3 regions of the Synechococcus sp. JA-3-3Ab genome follow, and region 1 is predicted to be linked to each of the others. Evidence: predicted binding sites of a transcription regulator. Region 1 holds the regulator's gene; each other region holds the start of a gene.

The links. Region 1 encodes NtcA, which controls nitrogen genes in cyanobacteria. Its sites were predicted from a motif close to GTANCNNNNGNTAC; they were not measured.
Region 2: CYA_RS02875 (ferredoxin--nitrite reductase) is a predicted target of NtcA. The motif match lies at 842-855, and genes of this name have one in related genera.
Region 3: urtA (urea ABC transporter substrate-binding protein) is a predicted target of NtcA. The motif match lies at 975-988, and genes of this name have one in related genera.

What each region holds. Positions count from the first base shown of each region.
Region 1 covers NC_007775.1:1,798,905-1,801,173, reverse strand. Annotated here, with positions in the region: gene CYA_RS08490 (M61 family metallopeptidase) at 1-365, opposite strand, end outside; gene ntcA (global nitrogen regulator NtcA) at 632-1,306, shown strand; gene leuB (3-isopropylmalate dehydrogenase) at 1,422-2,269, opposite strand, start outside.
Region 2 covers NC_007775.1:618,801-621,069, forward strand. Annotated here, with positions in the region: gene CYA_RS02870 (CAP domain-containing protein) at 1-452, shown strand, start outside; gene CYA_RS02875 (ferredoxin--nitrite reductase) at 913-2,269, shown strand, end outside.
Region 3 covers NC_007775.1:1,935,731-1,937,999, forward strand. Annotated here, with positions in the region: gene urtA (urea ABC transporter substrate-binding protein) at 1-717, opposite strand, end outside; gene CYA_RS09070 (S9 family peptidase) at 1,115-2,269, shown strand, end outside.

The sequences.
Region 1 (2,269 bases):
TGGGTGAGATCCAAATGGTTGGTGCGCACCGTCAGCTCGTAGGCGTAGACCCGATAGCGGATCGCGACAGCCGAACAGCGGGGCGGCTCGATCTCCCAAGTGTGCTTATCTACCTTCCGCCAGGCCAAAGGGATCCCTTGCTCCGTTGCTGCCTGAAACTCTTGCACATGGCGGGCATATTCCCGCACCAGGTAGGATCCCGGCGTCCACACCGGCAGCCGCAGTTGCAGAGGTACTTCTGGATCCACCTCTTGGATCTGTAGTTCCACCTCCAAAAGGTGATTGGCCGGCTCCGGCATCCGCACCGTGAAATGCTGACGGCTTAGCTGAGAAGGGGCGGCAACCCCACCCTGCGCGATCCCCATATAACTTTCCTCGCACCTCCCGCCTGCACCGTCCCAAAACAGTGCGCTAGAGGCATATCTTGGACAGGAGACAAGACTTCAAAGATGTAGCTCCTGCTACAAAGATATCCAAGCAGAGTCTTTTAGCTTAGGATAATCTTGCCGCCGAGGTCATTTTTGAGTCAAGGGTGGCTTGGGTCAATAGCGGGCAGCTCAACCCCGGCACTCCTGGCTGATCTTGTTGGGTTGATTCTAAGGGATAAACTGACCTTAAAAGGTTGAAGAATATGGCAGTGGCCATTGCAGAAAAATCTCTGGTTGCAGCCTTCAAACAGTTGGGAGGGCCTCACCATCCTCCGGTTATCGAAACGTTTGAGCGCGGTAAGACCATCTTCTTTCCTGGGGATCCGGCGGAGCGGGTTTACTTTTTGGTGAAAGGAGCTGTCAAGCTCTCGCGGGTCTACGAAATGGGGGAAGAAATTACCGTCGCTCTCCTGCGGGAAAACAGCATCTTTGGGGTGCTCTCCTTCATCACGGGGCAGCGCTCCGACCGCTTCTATCACGCGGTGGCCTTTACCCGCGTCGAGCTGCTCTCTCTGCCCATCGAACAGGTGGAAAAATCCTTGCGGGAGAACGCTGAGCTCTCCATGTTGCTCCTCAAGAGCCTGTCTTCCCGCATCTTGCAGACGGAGATGATGATCGAGACGCTGGCCCACCGCGACATGGGATCCCGTCTGGTCAGCTTTCTACTGATCCTCTGCCGCGACTTCGGGGTGCCCGGCCCCAATGGAGTCACCATCGATCTCAAGCTATCCCACCAGGCCATTGCGGAAGCGATCGGCTCCACTCGCGTCACCATCACTCGTCTGTTGGGGGAGCTGCGCAAGAAGAACTACATTTCCATCCACAAGAAAAAGATCACCGTCCACGACCCAATGCAGCTTGGCCATCGCTTTGCCTAGGGGGAGAAGCTGCCCCTAGGGCCGTTTCCAGGAATTTACCAGTCGGGACAATCCCTCCCTCTGGGAGAGGAGTAGCCGTGCCACCAGGGCAGGGCAGCGACGAGGGAACCTCCCCTCAACCACCAGGGGCTGAGAGCGATCCTTGGGGGGAGGCTTGCTGCTGGGCCAGAGCAGCCAAGATCTTTTCCCCCATTTCCCGACAGCCGACGAGGGTCATCCCCTCAGAGTAGATGTCGGCAGTGCGGTAGCCCTGGGCCAAAACCGCCTCGACGGCCTGTTCGATGCGGTCGGCAGCCTGGGGCTGATCCAAGGAGTAGCGCAGCAGCATTGCCCCGGAGAGCACCTGGGCAATGGGGTTGGCCTTGTCTTGTCCGGCAATATCCGGGGCTGACCCGTGTACGGGTTCGTACACCCCAGGGCCAGAGGATCCCAAAGAGGCAGAGGGCAACATGCCGATGGACCCGGTCAGCATCGCCGCCTCGTCGGAGAGGATATCCCCGAAGAGGTTCTCCGTGAGAATGACGTCAAACTGCTTGGGCCAGCGCACCAACTGCATGGCAGCATTATCGACGTACAGGTGGGACAGCTCCACGTCGGGGTACTCAGCCGCAATGGCGGTAACCCGCTCCCGCCACAGTTGTGACACTTCCAGGACATTGGCTTTATCCACCGAGCAGAGCTTGCGCCGGCGTTTGCGGGCCAGTTCAAAAGCCACACGGGCAATGCGATCCACCTCCGCCTCGCTGTAGGCCATGGTGTTCACACCCCGCCGGGATCCCTTGGCATCTGTGAAGATCCCTTTGGGTTGGCCGAAGTAGATGCCGCCGGTGAGCTCCCGCACCACCACCAGGTCGATCCCGGCAACCACCTCCGGCTTGAGGGAAGAGGCCTGCACCAGTTGCGGAAAGATCTTCACCGGGCGCAAGTTGGCAAACAGCCCCAGGCCCGCCCGCAAGCCCAACA
Region 2 (2,269 bases), 1.2 Mb from region 1:
TTATTGCTTTCCCCGAAAGAGACGGCTACCTGTACCGTCTGGAGGGCTTTTCCGGCCAGCCCTTGTCTGCCTACCGCTGGTCTTTCTCGGTGCCCAGCCGCGGCGGCCTGTCTGACCTCAGCCAAGCCCAAATCCGCATCACCGATGCCGTCACAGGTGAGCCGGTGCCCGTTGGAGATATCCGGGTTGGGGATCCCGCCTTTGGCCTGGAAACTTTGACCTACTCCGTGGGTTCGATCCAGCCCAATCGCAACTACACCTTTGAAATTAGCGGCATTCGCCTCAACGGTGGCCCCCCCCGCAGCTACCGCTACACCACCGCTCTCTACGACTGCGATCCCCAAACTTCCCAACGGCCCGCACCCCTCACTGAAGGGCTGGGGATCCCGCCCCGTCTGCTCTGGCAGATGGAGCCTTTCAACTCTTTCAACCCTCTCAACCCTCTCAACTAGCTTTTCCTCACCCCTAGCCCCTTTCCCAAAGGGGAAAGAGGGGTCTGCTGCTGATACATTCACGCTGAACTCTCCTGAACATGGTTCAGGAAAGAAGCGATCGCATCCTGCCTATCTCTGAGCAGGAAGGCGGTATCCCGCAAAGCCCTGAGGAATACCCCCCGAGCGCTTTCCCCCTTCACTTCCCGGCAACCGTTGCGGTGGACTCAAGGATCAGGGGGAAACTTGGTCTACTATATCCCTCTCAATGACTTTTGCCAAACCGCCTAAAGCTCAGTAAATTCAGCAAAGTTCAGGGTTTTGGGGGTTAGAGGCATGCTCCTGGAAGACTGACTTTATGCATAAAGCGCAATTCGAGAATGACAAAACTGCATAACCTGTTACAAAGTGTAACTGCCAATACCAAAGTTAACGGTTCGTCATCGCTAGGGTAGCTAGTGTTCACCCCACGGCAGCGATCATGGCGAACCAATTTGAACGCCTCAAAAGCGAAAAGGATGGGCTGGCGGTCAAGGCCGAGCTGGAGGCGTTTGCCCGGATGGGTTGGGAGAACATTCCTGAAGACGACCGGGATCACCGCCTCAAGTGGCTGGGGATCTTCTTTCGCAAGCGCACCCCAGGTCAGTTCATGCTGCGGCTGCGCCTGCCCAATGGGATCCTAACCAGCGGCCAAATGCGGATGTTGGGCGCAATCATCCACCCCTATGGAGAACAGGGCGTAGCCGACATCACCACCCGGCAGAACCTGCAACTGCGCGGCATCCCCATTGAAGAAATGCCCCAGATCCTGGGCTACCTGAAAGAGGTAGGCCTGACCAGCATCCAGTCGGGCATGGACAACGTGCGCAACATCACGGGATCCCCTCTGGCCGGTATTGACCCGGATGAGCTGATCGATGTGCGCGGTCTCACCCGCAAGGTGCAGGACATGGTTACCAACAACGGCGAGGGCAACCCTTCCTTCAGCAACCTGCCGCGCAAGTTCAACATCGCCATCTGCGGTTGTCGCGACAACTCCGTGCATGCGGAGATCAACGACCTGGCCTTTGTGCCCGCCTTCAAAAATGGCCGCCTGGGCTTCAACGTCCTGGTGGGCGGCTTTTTCTCGGCTCGCCGCTGCGCCGAGGCAATTGGCCTAGATGTCTGGGTGGATCCCCGCGATGTAGTTCCCCTGTGCGAGGCGGTGCTGCTGGTCTACCGGGATCACGGCCTGCGGGCCAACCGGCAAAAGGCGCGGTTGATGTGGCTCATTGACGAGTGGGGCCTAGAGAAGTTCCGGGCGGCTGTGGAGCGCCAGATAGGCCACCCTCTGCCCAGGGCAGCGGAAAAAGACGAGGTGGTCTGGCACAAGCGGGATCTGCTGGGGGTGCATGCCCAGAAGCAGCCGGGCCTCAACTTTGTCGGCCTGCATGTGCCGGTGGGGCGGCTCAACGCCCTGGAGATGATGGAGCTGGCCCGCTTGGCGGAGGTGTACGGCTCCGGGGAGCTGCGGCTGACAGTGGAGCAGAACGTGCTCATCCCCAATGTGCCCGACTCCCGAGTGGCCCCGCTCCTCAAAGAGCCGCTCTTGAAGAAGTTCTCCCCCAACCCAGGGCCCTTGCAGCGGGGGTTGGTGTCCTGCACGGGCAACCAGTTCTGCAACTTTGCCCTTATCGAGACCAAAAACCGGGCTGTGGCCTTGATGGAGGAGCTGGAGGCGGAGCTGGAGATCCCCCAAACGGTGCGCATCCACTGGACGGGCTGCCCCAACTCCTGCGGCCAACCCCAAGTAGCCGATATCGGCCTTATGGGCACCACTGCTCGCAAGGACGGCAGGG
Region 3 (2,269 bases), 140 kb from region 1:
CAAGCTGTTGTAGATCACACCGCCATTGGGAAGAGCGGCCCGGATCTTGCTGATGATGGGGGTAACTTCTGTGCTGCCCAAAGGCAGATAGTCTTCACCCACCACTTTGCCCCCCAGGGCTTCCAACTGGGCCTTGATGATGGTGTTGGCCGTGCGGGGGAACACGTAGTCGGATCCCACCAGGAAGAACTCTTTGCCCTTGTTCTTGAGCAGCCATTCCACCGAAGGCTCGATCTGCTGGTTGGGGGCAGCGCCGGTGTAGAAGATGTTTTTGGAGCACTCTTGTCCTTCGTACTGCACGGGATACCAGAGCAGGTGCTGCTTGGATTCAAACACCGGCAACACGGCTTTGCGACTGGCCGAAGTCCAGCAGCCGAATACCGTTGCCACCTTGTCCACATCGATCAATTTGGTGGCTTTCTCGGCAAAGGTTGGCCAATCGGAAGCCCCATCCTCGATAATCGGCTCGATCTGCTTGCCCAAAACCCCACCGGCGGCATTGATCTCTTTGATAGCCAGCTTTTCGGCATCCACCACGCTGGTTTCCGAAATGGCCATGGTGCCGCTAAGGGAGTGCAAAATGCCAACGCGGATGGTCTCTCCCTGGGCGTAGGCGGGCACGGATCGCTTCACCCAGATCTGCGGCCCTAGGGCAGCCCCGGCTCCGGCCAGAGCGCCCATTTTCAGCACTTGACGACGATTAAATGATAGAGCCATCGGTGATCTCCGAAACGAAGTGAGTGCAAAGGGTATTAAGAAGTCCAGTTGTTGCAGCAGCCCGGCCAACAGAGGGAAGCACTTAGCTCATCACCTCGCCCATGTGTTGAACCTGCCCAACTGCGCTCAGCTGAGGCTTTCACCGAATGCCTTCCCAACGTCAACAGAGGAAAAGGCTAATCCTGCAGTCGAGAAAGCGCCGTGCGTCCCTGTTGCCTTAACGTGTTCCATCAAACCCATTCAGCCCGGAGAGAATTGTATCGCGGGATACCTTTTCCCAGAATCCGAGCCTGTTCTCGGCTCCCTTTCCCCACAGGCTGTAGGCAAAGGCAGGGATCCCTTGCTGCCGGCATAATAGGGGTTCTGGGGTCGAGAATTAGTTGAGAGTTAACAGCTTATGGTGCAACAGGCTGGCTATGGATCTTGGCGATCCCCGATTACCGCTGACCTGGTGGTGACGGGATCCCTACGGCTAGGGCAACCGGCTTGGGACAAGGGGGATCTCTACTGGACGGAGGGTCGCCCCCAGGAAAAGGGGCGCAACGTGCTGAGGCGGCAAGCTGCCGGTGGGGCGGTGCAGGAGCTGACGCCGGCCCCTTTTAACGTGCGCACCCGCGTGCACGAGTACGGCGGCGGGGCCTACTGGGTCTCTGAGGGGGTGGTGTATTTCTGCAACTTTGCCGATCAACGGCTCTACCGCCTGCTGCCGGGTTCGGATCCCCAGCCCCTGACGGAAGCAGGCCCCTATCGCTATGCAGATGGGGTGGTGGATCGGGCGCGTGGACGCATCCTCTGTGTGCGGGAGGATCACAGCCGCCAGGGAGAGCCGGAAAACAGCCTTGTCTCGATTGACTTAGCAAGTGGATCCCAGCAGATTTTGGCTTCTGGGCACGACTTCTACGCCAGCCCGCGCCTCAGTCCAGACGGCCAGAACTTGGTATGGCTGACCTGGGATCACCCCCAGATGCCCTGGGATGGGACGGAACTGTGGCGAGCAGAGGTGGCAGCAGATGGCACTCTAGGAGAGCCCCAAAAGCTAGCCGGTGGCCCTGCCGAGTCGATCTTCCAGCCCCAGTGGTCACCGCAAGGGGATCTCTACTTTGTTTCGGATCGCAGCGGCTGGTGGAACCTCTATCGCTGGGATCCCCAGGGCCCCATTCCCCTCTGTCCTATGGAAGCAGAGTTTGGAGAACCCCAGTGGGTGTTCGGCCTGAGCACCTACGGCTTTGCTGGGGATGGGCGCATTCTGGCCTGTTATGAACAAGACGGGCTGTCTCATCTGGCTTATCTGGATCCCCATTCAGGACAGTTGGCAGGGATCCCCTTGCCCTACACCCAGATCAGCGGTTTGCAGGTGAGTGGGGAAAAAGCCGCTTTCCTGGCCGGATCCCCGACGGAAGCCACTGCCTTGGTCTGCCTATACTTACCCTCCAGCCAAGTGGAGGTGGTGGCCCGTTCCAGCAGCGTGGCGGTGGATCCCGACTATCTGTCGATCCCAGAGCCCATTGTTTTTCCCACCGGTGGCGGCAAGGAAGTGGCCTACGCCTTCTTC